4 regions of the Nonomuraea marmarensis genome follow, and region 3 is predicted to be linked to each of the others. Evidence: riboswitches for the same ligand, from Rfam matches in the RefSeq annotation. Region 3 holds a riboswitch; each other region holds the start of a gene.
What was found. Region 3 has a riboswitch for thiamine pyrophosphate ahead of ACFLIM_RS35290 (purine-cytosine permease family protein). Riboswitches for the same ligand answer to the same signal wherever they lie in the genome.

Region 1 (4,550 bases), on a different contig from region 3:
CTCGCCGCGCCGCCGAGTCCGCCTGCGAACACCCCCAGGGCCGCCCCCTCTTCGCCGCCCACGCCACCCTCCCCTGGCCGGATGACCCGCTCCTGCAGCTCTGGCACGCCCAAACCCTCCTCCGCGAATTCCGCGGCGACGGCCACGTCGCCACGCTCCTCGCGGAGGGCGTGACCGGCCTCGAAGCCCTGATCCTGCACGCCGCCACCGGCACGGTACCCACCCCCTTCCTCAAAATCAGCCGCGCCTGGCCGGAGGAGGAGTGGGTGGCCGCGGAAGACGGCCTACGCGACCGCGACCTCGTGGCCGGCGACACCCTCACCACGGAAGGCAAGGCCCTCCGCCAGCACATCGAGGACCGCACGGACATTCTGGCCATGCCGGCGTACGAGGCGCTGGGCGAGGAGGGCTGCGAGCGCCTGGCCGAGCTGGCCCGTCCCTTCGGCCGCCGTGTCGTCGACGCGGGCCTGCTCAATATCAGCTAAACCTGCCCGGTGATCAGGGCGACCGCCTCGACCTCCACGAGCTGGTCGGGATAGCCGAGCACGGCGACCCCGAGCAGCGTGCTGGGCACGTCATGGTCACCCATGTACTCGCGATAGACCCGCCAGGCCGCGACCAGGTCGGCCTGGCGGGACGAGGCGACGTACACGGTGGTCTTGGCCACGTCGGTCAGCGTGGCGCCGGCGCTCTCCAGCGCCGTGACCAGGTTGCGCATCACCTGGTGGGTCTGACCGGCGATGTCGCCCACCGCGACGGTCTTGCCGCCGGCGTCGAGTGGACAGGCACCCGCGGCCCAGATGGCGCGCACCGGCACGTCGGCGACGGCCGCGTACGCGTACTCGACCGTCTGCGCCAGCTCGGGACTACGGATCAATCGCACACCAGCCACATTATTTCCTAGTTCACGGCGTCGGGATCGGGCAGGTAGATCGAGGCGCCCCGCCTGGTGAACTCCTCGGCCTTCTCCGCCAGGCCCGCCTCCAGCGCCTCCTCCTCGGCCAGCCCGTGCTCGGCAGCGTACCGGCGCACGTCGTGGCTGATCCGCATCGAGCAGAACTTGGGCCCGCACATCGAGCAGAAGTGCGCCGTCTTGGCGGGCGCGGCGGGCATGGTCTCGTCGTGGAAGGCGCGGGCCGTGTCGGGGTCGAGCGCCAGGTCGAACTGGTCCTCCCAGCGGAACTCGAACCGCGCGTTCGACAGCGCGTCGTCCCACGCCTGCGCCCCCGGGTGCCCCTTGGCGAGGTCCGCCGCGTGCGCCGCGATCTTGTACGTGATCACGCCCGTCTTGACGTCGTCCTTGTCCGGCAGGCCGAGGTGCTCCTTGGGGGTGACGTAGCAGAGCATGGCCGTGCCGTACCAGCCGATCATGGCGGCCCCGATGCCCGAGGTGATGTGGTCGTACCCGGGCGCGACGTCCGTCACGAGCGGGCCGAGCGTGTAGAACGGCGCGTCGTCGCAGAGCTCGCGCTGCAGGTCGACGTTCTCCTTGATCTTGTGCATGGGCACGTGGCCCGGCCCTTCGATCATCACCTGGACATCATGATGGCGGGCGATCCGGGTGAGCTCCCCGAGCGTGCGCAGCTCGGCGAACTGCGCCTCGTCGTTGGCGTCCGCGATCGACCCGGGACGCAGCCCGTCGCCGAGCGAGAACGACACGTCGTAACGGGCCAGGAGCTCGCACATCTCGTCGAAGTGCTCGTACAGGAAGCTCTCGCGGTGGTGCGCCAGGCACCACGCGGCCATGATCGAGCCGCCGCGCGAGACGATCCCGGTCTTGCGGCGGGCCGTCAGCGGCACGTACGCCAGCCGCACCCCCGCGTGCACGGTCACGTAGTCGACGCCCTGCTCGCACTGCTCGACCAGGGTGTCGCGGTAGACCTCCCACGACAGGGCCTCGGGGCGCCCCTTCACCTTCTCCAGCGCCTGGTAGATGGGTACGGTCCCGACCGGCACCGGCGAGTTGCGGATGATCCACTCGCGGGTCTCGTGGATGTCCTGGCCCGTGGACAGGTCCATGATCGTGTCGGCGCCCCACCTGGTGGCCCAGGCCATCTTCTCGACCTCCTCCTCGATGGAGGACGTCACGGCGGAGTTGCCGATGTTGGCGTTGATCTTCACGAGGAAGTTCCGGCCGATGATCATGGGTTCGGACTCGGGGTGGTTGACGTTCGCGGGGATGATGGCCCGGCCGGCCGCGACCTCCTGCCGGACGAACTCGGGGGTGACGCCCTCGCGCACCGCCACGAACTCCATCTCCTTGGTGACCAGCCCTTTCCTCGCGCAGGCGACCTGCGTCACCGGCTCCCCCGCCGCCCGGCGCTCGCCGGCCCACCGCTCGCGCAGGCGCGGCAGCCCCCGCCTGACGTCCGTCTCGACAGAGGGGTCGGTATACGGGCCCGAGGTGTCGTACAGCGTCACCGCCGAGCCGTCGGAGAGCCGCACCTGACGCATCGGCACGCGCAGGTCACCGGTGTAAATCTTGGAAAAACGCGCGCTGTTCATCGCGCAAACTCCCTTCGCCGGCATTACCCGGAGCAGGTTCTGGCGGTCGGCGGCTGTCAGCCGTCCTCTCAGCCCGGTCCGCACCGGGCTCCCGCGTTGGTCGGCGGTGATCGTACCCACCCCGAACCCCGCCCGAAACATGGCATTATTCCCAAAATGGACGATCCCACGGCTCGGACCACCGCCGGCTACGACCGCATCGCCCCCGTCTTCGCCACCCGCTCGGAAACCCCCGACGCCGCTTTCCTGGCCTTCCGCCAACGCTTCGCCACCGCGCTGCCCACCGGAGGGCGGGTAGCCGACCTGGGGCGGCGCTGAGACCGAGCCGACGCTACGCGCCTGGCGCGCGGCCCTGCAGCCGGGAGGCGTGCTGGCGGCGCGGCGCGAGGTTTGACGATCGCCCTGAGCGGTACTCTCCCATCAGGGGAAACATGAAAAAGATCGCCGCTGTCGCAGGACTCGTGGTGGTGGCCGCGTTCGGTACGCCCGCCGCCTCAGGAGACGGTATCGAGCAGCACGAAGTGAGCCAGGAGCAGTACGACACCCTGATCGCCCAGTGTCGCTACTCCGACACGGGGAAGTCGCGATGCCGCGCGGCGGTCAAGGAGCTGTACTACATCGGTAAACCCAGCCACACGCTCGACTGCCGGACATACACGGGTGTCACCGTGTGCGGCCCGCTCAAGTTGAGCAGGTCCGAACGCCAGTGCAAGCAGACGTCCGTAGAGCAGGGAATCTCGTTCCGCCGCGCCGAGGTGGAGTGCTACGTGTACGCCTGAGGAGCTGAGATCTTGATCATCGCTGGGGCGGACGGCTCGCGTACCGGCCTGGAAGCCGTCGGCTGGGCCGCCACGGAGGCAGCGCTGCGCAAGGCGCCGCTGACCGTGGCGCACGCCGTACCCAAATGGGTGTGCGAGGAGTCCGGCGGCCGCTACGCCGAGGTGGGCCGGTGGCTGCGCGAGAGCGCCAACACGGTGCTCGTCTCGGCCAGGGACCGGGCGCTGCGCGAGCGGCCCGGAATCATCGTGGAGACCGTCCTGCTCCCTGGCGACCCCCGTTCGGCCCTGGTCAAGGCCTCCGAGGGGGCTGAGCTGCTGGTCGTCGGCAGTCGCGGGATCGGCGGTGTACGCGGGCTGCTGGTCGGGTCCGTCGCCTACGGGGTCGCCGCGCACGCCCGTACGAACGTCGTTCTGATCCACGAGCGGCCCTCGTCGCCGCGCGGGGAGGTGGTGGTCGGGGTCGACGGCTCGCCGGGGTCCATGCGGGCGCTCGACTTCGCCTTCGACGAGGCGGAGTCACGAGGTACGAAGTTGCGTGCCGTACAGGCGTGGGCCTGGCCGCAACCGAGCGGCTTCGAGCCGGCCGACGGCAACGGCGAGCGGGACGCGTTGCGGGTGTTGAAGGAGCTGCTGGCCGGGCACCGGGAGCGGCATCCCGGGGTGGACGTGGTGGCGGAGATCGTCCACGGACATCCCGTCGAGGTGCTGAGGGAGGCGGCGGCGGGGGCGGATCTGCTGGTCGTGGGCTCGCGCGGGCACGGCCAGCTGGCCGGGATGCTCATGGGCTCGATCAGCCAGGCCATGCTCCACCACGCGCCCTGCCCGCTCGCGGTGATCCGCGGGCACTCCCAGGCGACCTGAGCGCGGCGTCTCCGCTCTCCTGAAAGTTACATGCCGATCCCGGCATCCGCGCAGGTCGCCGATCCGGGCGTTACGGCCTGCCTTCCCGCGACGGTCGGGCGCTCCTACGATCTGCGCAGACTACGACGGGAGAGCAGACGATGCGCAGGATCAGCGCCCTGCTGGCGGCGATGCTGGCACTGACCGCGGCGGTGATGTTCGCGACGACCACGCAGGCCAGCGCCGCCGCCACCAGGATCATGCCCTTGGGCGACTCGATCACCGGATCCCCTGGCTGCTGGCGGGCCCTGCTCTGGAACAGACTCCAGAGCACCGGCTACACCAACATCGACTTCGTCGGCACGCTCCCGCCGCAGGGTTGCGGGGTCGCGCACGACGGCGACAACGAGGGCCACGGGGGCTTCC
Region 2 (4,550 bases), on a different contig from region 3:
CGAAGCCGGCTGATCAGTTCCTTGTCGATACCGAGTCGCTCGGTGGCGTAGGCGTGGATGGAGCCGTAGGTCGCGGTCATGTCGGCAAGGGACAGGCGCATGATGTCCGCCGGGGCTCGTCCGTAGGCGGGCCAGCGCAGTTCGCGGCCGGGATTGGCGGCTCGCCAGTCGGCGAGCAGGCGGTCGGTGGCCAGTTCGGTGAGCGCGAAGTCCTCGACGATGTCGTCTTCGGCCACACCCAGCAGGGACAGTACGAGGGCGGCCACCAGACCGGTCCGATCCTTGCCGGACTTGCAGTGGAACACCAGAGGCCCGGTGCCCGCGGCGATGACCTCGAGCGCCTGACGGAGCTCGTTCACGCCGTCCAAGGCCACCTCGGCATACCGGTCGGCCAGGTAGCGCCACGGGTCCACGTCCGGGTCGATCTCCGCCTGGTCGTACGGCCGGTGCTCGATGCTGAAGTTGAAGTAGGCCAATCCCCGCTGTGCGGGCACGCGGCCCTGGGCCTCGATCTCCCAGGGGTAGCGAAGGTCGATCACAGTGCGGATCCCCAGCTCCTGGAACCGGGCCCAGTCCAGACCTTCGAGCCTGGCCAGCGAGTCCGAGCGGAACAGCCGCCCCCACCGCACCTCACGGCCGTCCGCGGCCTGGTAGCCGCCGAGATCGCGGAAGTTGTACAGCCGCTCGAACGCGATATGTCTCTCCACGGCGATCACCCTACGGCCCTCCGCCGCCAATGGAACGAGTCAGGCTCGCCGGGTGGGTCCGCACCGCATGCCGGCCGCCGAAGTGGACGTCTCCCCGGATCTCGTACGGCGGCTCCTTGGCCGCCCAGCACCCTGACCTCGCGCACTTGCCGGTCGAAGCGATGGCGAACGGGTGGGACGAACGGGTGGGACAACGTCATGTGCCGGATCGGCGACACGCTGGTGGCCCGGCAGCCTATCGGGCGGCCTGCGCGTACGCACCGGACGACCATCGCCGTCAGGAAAGCCAGCGGGCGGTCGGCCAGGACTCGCGGTGCCAGGCGCTGTCCCAGAACATCCACTCGTACGCGGCCGCCCGGCAGTACGCCTCCCCCATGGCCTCCCGAGTCGCCGGGTCGGTGGTCGTGGCGAGCCGGTCCGTGATGGACTTGGCCTGTTCGACCGAGGCCGCGAAGGCGGGGTCGGAGTAGGTGGAGATCCACTTCTGGTACGGGTGCTCGGGGCCGGCCTTCTGAAGCAGGGCCGTACCGACGTCCTGGTAGATCCAGAAGCACGGCAGCACCGCTGCGGCGAGCACCGGATAGGGCGCGGTGAGTGCCGTGGCCTGCAGGAACGACGCGTACGCCAGGCACGTCGGCGAGGTCGCGATGCCCGCCGCGTCCTCGGCGCCGAGGCCGAACTCCTCGATGTATCCCGCGTGCAGCATGCGTTCCGCGGCCAGGGCGGTGTGGGCGCTCTGGGCGTAGAAGGCCGCGTCCGCGGGGTCGGCCGCGCGGGTCGACGCGGTGGCCAGGGCCTTGGAGAACGCCTCCAGGTAGCGGCCGTCCTGGACGATGTAGAAGGCGAACCGGTCGCGTTCGAGGGTGCCGTCGCCGAGGGCGGTGTTGAACGGGTGGTCGTGGATCGCGCCCATCAGATCGGCGGTGCGCTGCCACATGTCGTCGCAGAACGTACCTTGCGCGCCCGCGTCGCCGTTCGGGGCGATTGCCGCTATGGACGAGGTCAACGTTGACGTCCCTTCGCTAGTCCGAACTAGATCAGGTTCGACGGGTTTGATCTCAGCCCGGATCTCCGGGCACCCCGCGTCGCCGCCCAACATAACAGAACACCGCGCGTGCTCAGCCGTCCGGCTGGAGGGGCGCCTCGAAGTGGGCCAGCCAGGCCGCCAGCAGTGATTCGAGTTGGGCGGCCTGCTCCGGGTCCAGCTCGTCGACGAGGCGGCGTTCGTTGCGCATGTGCTCGGTGAACGCCCGGTCGATCAGGTCCTTGCCCGCGTCGGTGAGCGCCACCACCCGGCCGCGCCCGTCACGCTCGCTCACCCGGCGGGTGACCAGCCCGTCGCGTTCGAGCCGGTCGATGCGCTTGGTCATCGCGCCCGTGGTGACCATGGTGAACGCGGCGAGCTCCCCGGGCGCGTGCTCGTACGGCTCCCCGGCCCGCCGCAGAGCGGCCAGGACGTCGAACTCGCCCTCCTTGAGCCCGTACCGCCGGTAGACGACGCACAACTGCTCGGTGAGATGCCCGGCGAGGCGGTGCAGCCGCCCGATCACCCCCTGCGGGGTGACGTCCACGTCCGGGCGCTCGCGAGCCCATTGCCGCTGGATGCGGGCGATGTGATCCAGGGGTTCGCTCATGACTCTCCAATATAGCTTCCAAGGAAGATATTATAGCTTCCATGAAAGCTACTGCGGGTTGGGCCTTGGTCACTGCGATCGCGCCCGTGGCCTGGGGGACGAACTACTACGTCACCCACCAGTTCCTCCCCTCCGGCTACCCCCTGTACGGGGCCGCCATCAGGGCGCTGCCCGCCGGGCTGCTGCTGCTCCTCCTCAGCAGGAAGCGCCCCCATGGCACGTGGTGGTGGAAGTCTCTCGTCCTCGGGATCCTCAACATGAGCGCCTTCTTCGCGCTCGTCTACCTGGCCGCGCAACTGCTCCCGACGACCGTCGCCTCGACGATCATGGCGACCTCGCCCGTCGTGATGATGCTGCTGGCCTGGTCGTTACTCGCCGAGCGGCCGCGGGTCACGTACCTGGCCGGAGCCGCCGTCGGCATCGCGGGCGTGTGCCTGATGCTCCTCACCGGCACGACCGCCGTCGACGGCCGCGGCGTGCTCGCCTCCGTCGCGGCCATGCTGATGTCGTCACTCGGGTACGTGCTGGCCAAAAGGTGGAGCCACGAGGTCGACGTACTGTCATCGACGTCGTGGCAGCTCATCGCCGGCGGCCTCGTCCTGATGCCGTTCGCCATCGCTCTGGAAGGCCCGCCACCGACCCTGACGACCCCCGCGATCGCGGGTTTCACCTACGTCACCGTCGTCGCCACGGCCATCGCCTTCGCCTCTTGGTTCGCGGGGCTGCGGCACCTGCCGGCCGGCACGGTGGGCCTGCTCGGACTGCTCAACCCGGTGACCGGGGTCCTGCTCGGGACGACGATCGCGGCGGAAGCGCTCACCGCGCAGCAACTCGGCGGGATCGCGCTGGCCCTGCTCGGCATCTTCCTCGGCCAGCCCGCCGCCACCCGCCTCGCCACGACCGCCCGCACCCGAGCCGACCGCCTCCTCGAACGGAAAGGCGCCGCCTAACAAAGACGGTGTTGCCCTGGATTGCGACCGCATTTGACGTAGTCGCGAGCCTGATCTTTCATAAATTCGAGGCCTGTGATGGAGACTTCTGACAAGATGCGAATGGCCCGCTGACGTGGCCGTCTACTAATGTCCGAAAGGGTCAAGATGGTTCTTATGAGAGCCCACAGGCGAACCGAAATGATGAACAACCTGGCCGCCGCGATCAAGGAGTTGAACCTCCCCGACGGTCCCGCGGTTCGCCAGGTAGTCGTCGAGCCGTACGAGGATTCGGCGGGAGAAGACATCCTCAGGGCGCTGGTCGTCACGGACTCGCCGGAAGGCGAAACCTGGTCTGTCGCGTACTTTCACGGACTCCACACGGGGGCGAATCGGCTCGCGGTCGAACAAGGCCTCGATGACTACGTGCATGTGAGGCTGTTCACCGCAAGCTACTGGGCCTCTCGCGACCGGCCCGAAGACACGAGCGCCGGCAATGAGTCGATGGACTCCGATCAGCAGGAGAGGCCGTGAGACGAGACTTCAATGCCGACGACTACCTCCATCTCGCCAGCGCTCTGACGGGCGAAGCATGGGGCCGCCGCACCGTTTTTCTGCGCCGCGCGATCTCGACCGCATACTACGCGCTCTTTTATGAGCTGGTTCAGCATGGCGCACGTCGAGCGGCCCGAACGGGGCCGCTCGAACATCAGCAGGTCATCGGCCGCTGGTACGCCCACGGCAATTTCCGGAAAGCGGCCAGATGGGTCGATGACCTCGTCGCTCGGCGCACTCTTCCTGGCCCGGTCAGCCTGCTGTTCGTGGACTCCACCACGGGAACGGTCCCGGCGGACCTCGAGGAACTGGCCAAGACCTTCAGCGAACTTCAAGTGCTGCGGCATCGCGCCGACTACGATCCCGCGTTCCAGGTCACCCGCGAGGAAGCGTTGATCCATGTCTGGACCGCCAAAACAGGCATCGAAGCGATCAGACGCATGGACAAGGCCAACCTGCACCAGTTCGATATGTTCCTTCTTCTCGCTCTGGGGGGCGAGAGAATGATCAAGAACAGCTGAACAAGAGATTCACTGGGATTCGTCGTCCCAGTCCGGGAGTGTGACCGTCCCGGAAAGCCAGTCACGGCGAAGGATCGCATAGCCGATCGAGTCATAGCGGATCCCGTCCTGGCCTGGCCACGCTTCCCGGTAATGCGCCTCTTTCGCGTATCCGCTCTTCCGGAAGACCGCTCTCATCGCGTGGTTGTCCTGGCGCGTCGTGCC
Region 3 (4,550 bases):
GGCTCGACCCGGTGCGCAGGGAGCTGGACGCGTACTTCTCCGGCCGCCTGCGCGCGTTCGCCACGCCGGTGGACCTGACGCTGGCCACGTCCTTCGCGCGTACGGTGCTGCAGAAGACGATGGCGGTCGCCTACGGCACCACCACGACGCTCGAGGAGATCGGCGAGAGCATCGGCAGGCCGCGCGCGCTGCGGGCGATCGGCAACGCGCTGGCCTCCAACCCCATCTGCGTGATCGTGCCGAGCCACCGGGTGGTGCGCGAGGACGGCACGCTGGGCGACTACCCGGGCGGCACGGCCGCCAAGCAGCACCTGCTCAACGTCGAAAGTCGCGCCTCCGCCAGCCGATGAGCAGCGTCACCAGCGCCGCCACCAGGGCGGCGCCGAGCGCGCCGTTCATCCACGGCTGCCGGGTGAACCCGATCGCCTCGCGGACCGTGACCCAGAAGCCGTCCCACGCCTCGACGGTGATCGTGGACGTGGTCAGCCAGTAGGCGACGAAGCCGAGCGCCCACGGCACCAGCATCGACCAGCGGGCGGGCGCGTTCTCGCCGGTGTCCCAGCGGTAGGAGCCGCCGAGCACGAAGTAGTCCACGGCGAGCACCGCGAACATCGGCACGAACACCGCCCCGATCACCGTGAGGAACGCGCCGTACGAGGTGACGTCCACGACCAGGGCGATCGCGACGGTGAGCACGCCGATCGCGCCGGAGATGACCCGCCGGTCCACCCGCGGCATCAGGTTCTGCAGCGAGACCGTGGTGGAGTAGACGTTGGCGAAGGACTGGTCGGTCTCGCGCAGCACCAGGATGCCGAAGAACAACGCGCCCACCGGCACCGCCACGAACGGGTTGAACACCACCGTGCTGTCGGCGAGCACCGCGTCCGCCCCGGCGATGGCCACCGCGTACACGCCCAGCCCCAGGCAGGCCACCTGCGCCAGCGTGTAGCCGCCGACCACGCCGGTGAACGCGGCCCTGCTCGACCTGGAGTGCCGGGCGAAGTCGGCGGCCATCGGCACCCACGACACCGAAATCGCGATCACGTAGTCCACGGCCGGTGCGAACGCGGTCCACGACCCGCCGGTGTGCACCGGAGCCTCGGTCAGGAAGAACCAGGTGAACCAGACTAACGACACGATCACCCCGATGGTGACGTACCGGCGTAGCAGCCGGATCGCGCCGAGCGGCCAGATCGTGAGCGCGGTGGTCAGCACCCCCGCCGCGATCACCCACACCTGGTACGGCACGCCGCCGAAGATCGCGGTGGCGGCCTTGGCGATCACCCAGAGCTCGAAGGCCCCCCAGCCGAGCATCTGCACGATGTTCAGCGCCGAGGGAACGTAGGAGATCCTGGCCCCGAACAGCCCGCGCAGCAGCACCATCGCCGGCTGCCCGGTCCGCGTGCCGGGGATGGCGGACAGGCCCACCATGGCCGTGCCGATCAGGCTGCCGACCACGGCCGCCAGGAGCGCGGCGGCCAGGCTGAGCGGGGCGTTGCCGAGGGGGTCGAGCAGGAACAGCGCCCCTGAGAAGCCCAGGAGGCTGACGCCGAGGTTCGCCCAGAGCGCACCCTGGTCGAGCACGCCGAGCGTCTTCGGCGGTCGTCCTTCGAGAGTCAGCGGAACTTCGTCGACGACGTGCGTCATCGCACACTCCCTACGCCGGCATTACCCGGACAGGTTCAGGCGGTCGGCAGCGGATCAGATAGCTGCCCTCTCAGCCCGGCACCCCGAGCTCCCGCGACGATCTGCAGTTAGCGCCCTCATCATGCCTTAATGACGGCAAAACCGCCATAGAGGGCGAGTTTTCAGGCTACGAACGGCTGCTGCCCGGTCTCGCTGACCATCGGGCGGCGCGCGAACTCCCACGACTGCATGCCGCCCCCGACGTTGACCGCGTCGCGACCGAGCTGGTTGAGCCAGGCCGCGACCTGCAGGGACCGGCCGCCCACCCGGCACACGACGTAGACCGTCCGGTCGCTCGGGACCTCGTCGACCCGGCCCTGGATCTGGGTCATGGGGATGTGCACAGCCTCCGGCGCGTGGCCGGCCACCCATTCGTCCTGTTCTCGGACGTCGAGCAGGTAGGCGTCGGAGGGAAGGGCACTGGCCTCGATCTCAGGAACGGTCATGACTCCATCATCTCGCGCCGCCGGTCGTACGCGGCACGCGCCGTGGCGATCTCCTCCTGGTGCTTCTCGGTCCAGGTGACCAGGGACTTGATGGTCTGGTGCAGGGTACGGCCGAGCGGCGTCAGCGCGTAGTCCACGCGAGGCGGCACAACGGGGTGGACCGTGCGGCTGACCAGCCCGTCGCGTTCGAGCTGGCGCAGGGTCACGCTCAGCATGCGCTGGCTGACGCCGTCGATCTCGCGGCGGAGCTGGGTGAAGCGCAGGCTCTGGCAGTCGAGCAGGGCGATGACGAGCAGCGACCACTTGTCCGCGATGCGGTCGAGGATCTGGCGGACCTCGCAGTCCTCCCGGACGTCCCACTGCCGTACGTCGTAGTCGTCGTCTTCCATGGTGCCTTCGCAGTAACTGAGTGATCTCAAAGTGCCGTCTTCCATGACATTTCATGTTGGCCCATGATTTGGACGGTTACAAGAGAGAACTGACCTGCCTAGAAGTAACCGGGGGTTTGTCATGCCTATAGTTCCCGCCCGTTCCTGGGGCGTGCTTGCTGTTCTGTGCGGGGCCATCTTCCTGGAGGGCATCGACGTGGCCATGCTGAACGTCGCCCTTCCGTCCATCCGGGCCGACCTGGGGTTGTCCACCGGCATGCTGAGCGGGGTGGTGAGCGCGTACGTGCTGGGTTACGGCGGTTTCATGCTGCTCGGCGGCCGGGCGGCGGACCTGCTGGGCAGGCGGCGGATGTTCCTGCTCTGGCTGGGGGTGTTCCTGGTCTTCTCGGGGCTCGGCGGGTTCGCGGACGAGGGGTGGGTGCTGCTGGTGGCCAGGTTCGTCACGGGGGTGGCCGCCGCGTTCATGACGCCCGCGGGCCTTTCCCTGATCACCACGAACTTCCCCGAGGGCAGGCAGCGCAACAGGGCCCTGCTCATCTACGCGGGCACGGCCGCCGGCGGTTTCGCATTGGGGCTGGTGATCGGCGGGGTGCTGACCACGTTCGGCTGGCGCTGGGTCTTCTTCGCGCCGGTCCTGTTGTCGCTGGCGATCCTGCTCGCCGCCATCCCCCTGCTCAAGGAGCCCGCCGCCGCCCGGCCGGCGGCGCGGGGCTTCGACCTGGCGGGCGCGGCGAGCGTCACGGGCGCGATGATGCTGCTGGTCTACGGAGTGGTACGCCTGGAGCACCCCGCCGACGGCTGGCCCCTGACCGTCGCGGCCTTCGCCGGCGGCCTGGCGCTGCTGGCGGCCTTCGTCGCCATCGAACGCCGCTCCGCGAACCCCCTGGTCCGCCTCGGCCTGCTCAGGTCGGCCCCGCTGGTCCGCTCGAATGTGACGGCCGCCCTGCTCACGGCCTCGTTCTTCGGCTTCCAGTTCCTGGTCACGCTGTACCTGCAGGAGCTGCGCGGCTGGTCCACCATCCAGACCGGCCTGGCGCTGCTCGCGGCCGCCGCCGATGTGGTGCTCGCCCCCACGCTCACCCCGTGGCTGGTCAACCGGTACGGCAACGCCAAGGTCGTGCTCGGCGGCCTGCTGTCGGGTCTGCTGGCGTACGCGCTGTTCCTCGGGGTCGGGCTGGACTGGGCCTACGCGGCCATGTTGCCGTCGATGTTGCTGATCGGCCTGATGTTCGCCTTCGTCTACGGCCCGCTCACGATCGTGGCCACGGACGGCATCGCCGAGCACGAACAGGGCCTGGCCGGCGGCCTCATCAACTCGTCCTTCCAGTTCGGCGCGGCGCTGGGCCTGTCCATCGTGACGGCGGTCAACGTGGCCGCGCTGGGCGACGCGACCACGCCCGAAGCGGGCCTGACCGCCCTGCGCACGGCCCTGGTGGTGCCGGTGACGGCCACGCTGCTGGCCGCGATCATCGCGGCCGTCGGCCTGCGCACCCGCGCGCGGACCGAGGATCGGGTGCCCGCGGCTATTTGAGCTATTTGAGCAGCCTGGACAGGCGGCGGTCGGCCAGCGGCTTGCCGCCTGTCTGGCAGGTGGGGCAGTACTGGAGCGAGGAGTCGGCGAACGAGACCTCCCGGATCGTGTCGCCGCACACGTCACAAGGCTGCCCGGTCCGGTTGTGCACCCGCAGCCCCGACTTCTTCTCCGCCTTGAGGTCCTTGGCCGCCAGCCCGTGCGCCCGCTCGACCGCCTCCCGCAGCGTGGCGACGATGGCCTCGTGCAGGTCGGCGATCTGCGCGTCGGTCAGCGTCGCCGCGATCTTGAACGGGGACATCTTGGCCGCGTGCAGCACCTCGTCCGAATACGCGTTCCCGATGCCCGCGATGATCTTCTGGTCGCGCAGCAGCCCCTTGATCTGGGTACGGTTGCCGCCCACGATGCGCTTGAGCGCGTCCACCGTGAAGGATTCGTCGAGGGGATCGGGGCCGAGGGCGGCGACGCCGGGGACATCGTCCGGATTTTTCGTGACAT
Region 4 (4,550 bases), on a different contig from region 3:
GTGCCGATGCCCGCGTCGAGGATCACCGGCACCGAGGCTGCCTCCACGATCAGCTCGATGTTGTGCGGGTTGCGGATGCCCAGCCCGGAGCCGATCGGCGCGCCCAGAGGCATCACGGCCGCGCAGCCCGCCTGCTCCAGCCGCCGCGCCAGCGCCGGATCGTCGCCGATGTACGGCAGCACCACGAACCCGTCCGCCACCAGCCGCTCGGCCGCGTCAAACGTCTCGATCGGGTCCGGCAGCAGCGTGCGCTCGTCGGCGATGACCTCCAGCTTGACCCAGCCGGTGCCCAGCGCCTCCCTGGCCAGCCGCGCCGTCAGCACGGCCTCGCCCGCGGTGAAGCAGCCCGCCGTGTTCGGGAGCACCTTGATGTCCCGCTCGCGCAGCACGTCCAGTACGGAGCCGCGCGAGCCGGGGTCGAGCCGCCGCATGGCCACCGTGGTCAACTCGGTCCCGGACGCGGCCAGCGCCTGGTCGAGCACCTCCAGCGAGGGCGCGCCACCGGTCCCCATGATGAGCCGGGAGGAGAACTTCTCCCCGGCGATGATCAGATCATCCACCTTGCACCGCCGTCAGAACCTCCACGCGGTCGCTGTCGCCGAGCACCGTCGTCTCCCACGAGCTCCGCGCGACCACCTCGTCGTTCACGGCCACGGCCACTCCGGTGGTGGCCGAGGTCAAAGTCCGTACGGCCTGCGCCACGGTAAGCCCGTCGGCCACCTCGTGCGCGGCCCCGTTGATCATCACAATCATGAAGTTTCCCGAAATCTCCCCGGCGAGCACAACGCCGCCAGCTCACCCTCTTCGCCCAGCACGCCATCTCCCACCAGCCCGCCTGCTCCGCCCGGCACGCCCGCCGGAATGCCTGCCACTGCGCTTGCCACGAGGGCCGCCGTGAGCGGAGCCAGCAGCACGCCGCCCCGGTAATGCCCGGTGGCCAGTGTGAGCCCCGGCGTCCCGCTGGGGCCGATGAGCGGCAGGTTGTCCGGCGTCCCAGGCCGCAGCCCCGCCACCACGTCGGCGACCTCCAGCTCGGTCACCCCCGGCACCAGCTCCCTGGCGTCGCGCAGCAGCTCGTAGAGCCCGCCCGCCGTCACCCTGGTGTCGAACCCCATCTCCTCCTGAGTGGCCCCGACCACCAGCTCGCCGTCGCCCCGGGGCACGAGGTAGACGGACGCGCCGTGCACGGTGCCCCGCACACACCGGGTGAGCAGCGGCCGCGCGGAACGCAACCGCATGATCTGCCCCTTCACCGGCCGGACGGGCACGTCGGCCAGCTCGGCACTCCAGACCCCGGCCGCCAGGATCACCTGATCGGCTCGCATCTCCGACGGCACGTCACCGGCGGCCCGGGCGTCGCGGTCTCCGGATGGCGCCAGGCGTACCCCGACGACCCGGCCGCCGTCGCGCAGGAGCTCGGTCGCGCGCGCCCGCACCAGCGGCACGCCCAGCCGGTCCAGGGCCGCGAGCAGCGCGGCCGTCACGCGGCGCGGGTCCACCCAGGCGTCGCCGGGCGCCAGCAGCCCACCGCGCACGGAGGGGGCCAGCATGGGCTCCAGGCGGCGGCATTCGCGCCCGGTCAGCCGTTCGACCGGCAGCGCCAGCTTGTCCATGAACGCCGCCAGCTCGTCCAGCGCCGCGAGATCGTCGGCCCCGAACGCCACGTCGAGCGTCCCCTCCGCCCGCAGATCCAGCCCCGCCCGGGCCGCTTCGCCGATGCCGAACCCTTCACCGAGAACGTCGTCGGCCCCGAACCCGGCGTCGGCCGCCAGCTCGGCGGCGAAGGAGGGCCAGCGGCGCAACGAGGCCACCCCCAGCCGCAGCAGCGGCGCCTCCGTATAGGTGACCTCGCTGACCGGAGCCAGCATTCCCGCGGCCGCGTGCGAGGCCCCCGAGGCCGGGGCCGGGTCCACCAGAGTGACCGGCCGCCCGTCGCGAGCCAGCCGCCAGGCGATCGACAGCCCGACGACCCCGCCACCCACGATCACGTCCACATGCGCTCCCTTCGCCGGCATGATCCGGATCAGGTGTCTTGCGGTCGAAGGCCCGGTGAAGCCTTCCTCTCAGCCCGGTAACGGCCGGACTCCCGCGCGTCTTACGACCCCAGCCTACGGCCTCGGTGCCACATCCAGACACCGCCCCCGTTATGGTCATGAACGTGAACCATGTCGTGGTGGTAGGAGCGGGACTGGCCGGACTGCGCACGGTGGAGGCGCTGCGCGGACGAGGATTCAGCGGCAGGATCACGCTGATGGGCCAGGAGCGCCACCACCCCTACGATCGCCCGCCCCTGTCCAAGGCCGTGCTGCTCGGCGACGCCGACACCAGCTACATCGACACCGACCTGGACGCGCTCGAGGTCGACTTCTGGCCCGGCGTCAGCGCCAAGGCCCTGCGCCGCGGCGTCGTGGAGACGACCGAGGGCGAGCTCGGCTACGACGGCCTGGTCATCGCCACCGGAGCCGAGCCGATCACACTGCCCGGCGACGGCCCCCAGCACGTGCTGCGGACCATCGACGACGCCCACGAGCTCAGAGCCATGCTGGTCCCGGGCGTCCGCGTCGCGATCATCGGCGCCGGATGGATCGGGGCGGAGGTGGCCACCGCCGCCCGCCGCGCCGGGTGCGTGGTGACGGTGATCGAGGCGGGTCCCACGCCGCTCGCCACCGCGCTCGGCACCGAGCTCGGCGCCCAAACCCAGCGCTGGTACGACGGCATCGACCTGCGGCTCGACACCATGGTCGACTCCGTGGACGAGGGCGGCGTGCGGCTGGTGGGGGGTGAGTTCGTCGAGGCGCACGTGGTGGTCACCGGCATCGGCGTGCGCCCGGCCGTCGAATGGCTCACCGGCGCCGACATCGACCTCCACAACGGCGTTGTCACCGACGAGCACCTGCGCGCCTCGCTGCCGAACACGGTCGCCGTCGGAGACTGCGCCGCCTGGTGGTCGCGCCGCTGGCAGACCAGGCTCAGGGTCGAACACTGGGACACCGCACTCAACGCCCCCGAGGTCGCCGCCGCCAGCCTGCTGGGGGAGGACGTCGCGTACGATCCCGTTCCGTACTTCTGGTCGGAGCAGTTCGGGCACATGGTGCAATACGCCGGTCACCATCCGGCGGGCGAGCGCCTCATCCACCGCGGCGATCCCGAGGGCAAGTGGTCGGCCGTCTGGCTCACGGCCGACGACGCCCTCGCCGCGGTGCTCGCCGTGGACCGGCCGCGCGACCTCGTACAGGGGCGTAGGATCATCGACGCAGGCCATCGTCTCGACGCGGAACGCCTGGTAGATCCAGAAGTCTCCCTACGGGATTGTGTTGTTTGAGCAAGGACGGCATGTGGTAGTTGTGGTTTCGTGACGCTTTCTGTTGCACAGATCGACCGGGAGACCGACCAGCTCGTAGACGAGTGGCTCACTCTCCCCGAAGTGGCCTCGCGCCTGGACCTTTCAATAGGGCGGGCCAAGCAACTCCTCAAGGATCACAAGCTCCTCGGCGTGCGCCGGGGGAGCGGCGGGCCTCAGGTGCCCGCGGTGTTCCTGGATGGAAAGGACGTGATGAAGGGCCTGCCCGGCACGCTGACCGTGTTGCTGGATGCCGGCTACGACGATGTCGAGTCGCTGCGCTGGCTCTTCACCCCCGACGAGTCCCTGCCGGGGTCGCCCATCCAGGCGATCAAGGCCGGCCGTCATACCGAGGTCAAGCGGCGTGCCCAAGCCCTCGCTTTCTGAGGCCCGCCTCTATCTCTGCACCGGCGGCCGCCGCGACCGCGGCGACCTGGCAGAGTTCCTCGATTCGGTGCTGGCCGCCGGCGTGGACATCGTCCAGCTGCGCGAGAAGGGCCTGGAGGCGCGCGAAGAGCTCGCGCTCCTCGAGGTCTTCCGCGACGCCTGCGACCGGCACGGCAAGCTGCTGGCCGTCAACGACCGGGCGGATCTCGCCTACGCCGCCCGGCCCGACGTGCTCCACCTGGGGCAGGACGACCTTCCTGTGACGGTCGCGCGAGAGATACTCGGCGACGACATCGTCATCGGACGGTCCACCCACTCCGCCGCCGAGGCTTCCGCCGCGGCCGTGGAGGAGGGCGTCGACTACTTCTGCTGCGGCCCCATCTGGCCCACGCCCACCAAGCCCGGCCGCCCCGCTCCCGGCCCGCCGCTGCTCAGGCACGCGGCGTCGCTGGGCGTCGCGCGGCCGTGGTTCGGGATCGGCGGCATCTCCCTCGACAACCTCGACGAGGTCATGTCGTACGGGGTGAGCCGGGTGGTGGTGGTACGCGCGATCACCGACGCGGACGACCCGGGGGCGGCCGCGGCGGAGTTCGCCAAGCGCCTGTCACCGCACTGACACACGGAGGCACCCGCCCACACACGTGGGTGCCTCCACGGCGGTCCGCCGAAATGTGAGTCGAGCATGCCCGCAAAGCCGATCAGCGCTGCCCGGCACACGCGTCGGCCGGTGGGCCTGCACACGACGCGCGACCGCCCGGCCGGCCTCGGACGCGGTGCGCGACGCCCGGTCGGCCCCTGCAACTGCCCGCAGCGGCGTGCGTCC

Region 1: another riboswitch for thiamine pyrophosphate. It lies ahead of thiC (phosphomethylpyrimidine synthase ThiC); the one in region 3 lies ahead of ACFLIM_RS35290 (purine-cytosine permease family protein).
Region 2: another riboswitch for thiamine pyrophosphate. It lies ahead of tenA (thiaminase II); the one in region 3 lies ahead of ACFLIM_RS35290 (purine-cytosine permease family protein).
Region 4: another riboswitch for thiamine pyrophosphate. It lies ahead of ACFLIM_RS01230 (FAD-dependent oxidoreductase); the one in region 3 lies ahead of ACFLIM_RS35290 (purine-cytosine permease family protein).

The regions. Positions count from the first base shown of each region.
Region 1 covers NZ_JBICRM010000003.1:119,097-123,646, reverse strand. The annotation lists gene ACFLIM_RS05990 (SCO6745 family protein) at 1-485, shown strand, start outside; gene ACFLIM_RS05985 (RidA family protein) at 482-892, opposite strand; gene thiC (phosphomethylpyrimidine synthase ThiC) at 901-2,505, opposite strand; TPP riboswitch at 2,498-2,610, opposite strand; gene ACFLIM_RS05975 (hypothetical protein) at 2,662-2,823, shown strand; gene ACFLIM_RS05970 (hypothetical protein) at 2,937-3,284, shown strand; gene ACFLIM_RS05965 (universal stress protein) at 3,297-4,145, shown strand; gene ACFLIM_RS05960 (cellulose binding domain-containing protein) at 4,286-4,550, shown strand, end outside.
Region 2 covers NZ_JBICRM010000002.1:444,797-449,346, forward strand. The annotation lists gene ACFLIM_RS05065 (tyrosine-protein phosphatase) at 1-707, opposite strand, end outside; gene tenA (thiaminase II) at 985-1,713, opposite strand; TPP riboswitch at 1,705-1,800, opposite strand; gene ACFLIM_RS05075 (MarR family winged helix-turn-helix transcriptional regulator) at 1,826-2,341, opposite strand; gene ACFLIM_RS05080 (EamA family transporter) at 2,383-3,291, shown strand; gene ACFLIM_RS05085 (hypothetical protein) at 3,472-3,804, shown strand; gene ACFLIM_RS05090 (hypothetical protein) at 3,801-4,346, shown strand; gene ACFLIM_RS05095 (GNAT family N-acetyltransferase) at 4,356-4,550, opposite strand, start outside.
Region 3 covers NZ_JBICRM010000028.1:63,438-67,987, forward strand. The annotation lists gene ACFLIM_RS35285 (methylated-DNA--[protein]-cysteine S-methyltransferase) at 1-350, shown strand, start outside; gene ACFLIM_RS35290 (purine-cytosine permease family protein) at 316-1,647, opposite strand; TPP riboswitch at 1,638-1,752, opposite strand; gene ACFLIM_RS35295 (rhodanese-like domain-containing protein) at 1,809-2,132, opposite strand; gene ACFLIM_RS35300 (winged helix-turn-helix transcriptional regulator) at 2,129-2,521, opposite strand; gene ACFLIM_RS35305 (MFS transporter) at 2,643-4,052, shown strand; gene ACFLIM_RS35310 (Fpg/Nei family DNA glycosylase) at 4,054-4,550, opposite strand, start outside.
Region 4 covers NZ_JBICRM010000001.1:237,785-242,334, forward strand. The annotation lists gene ACFLIM_RS01220 (thiazole synthase) at 1-560, opposite strand, end outside; gene thiS (sulfur carrier protein ThiS) at 553-753, opposite strand; gene ACFLIM_RS01230 (FAD-dependent oxidoreductase) at 750-2,015, opposite strand; TPP riboswitch at 1,984-2,100, opposite strand; gene ACFLIM_RS01235 (NAD(P)/FAD-dependent oxidoreductase) at 2,153-3,322, shown strand; gene ACFLIM_RS01240 (Rv2175c family DNA-binding protein) at 3,353-3,727, shown strand; gene thiE (thiamine phosphate synthase) at 3,705-4,343, shown strand.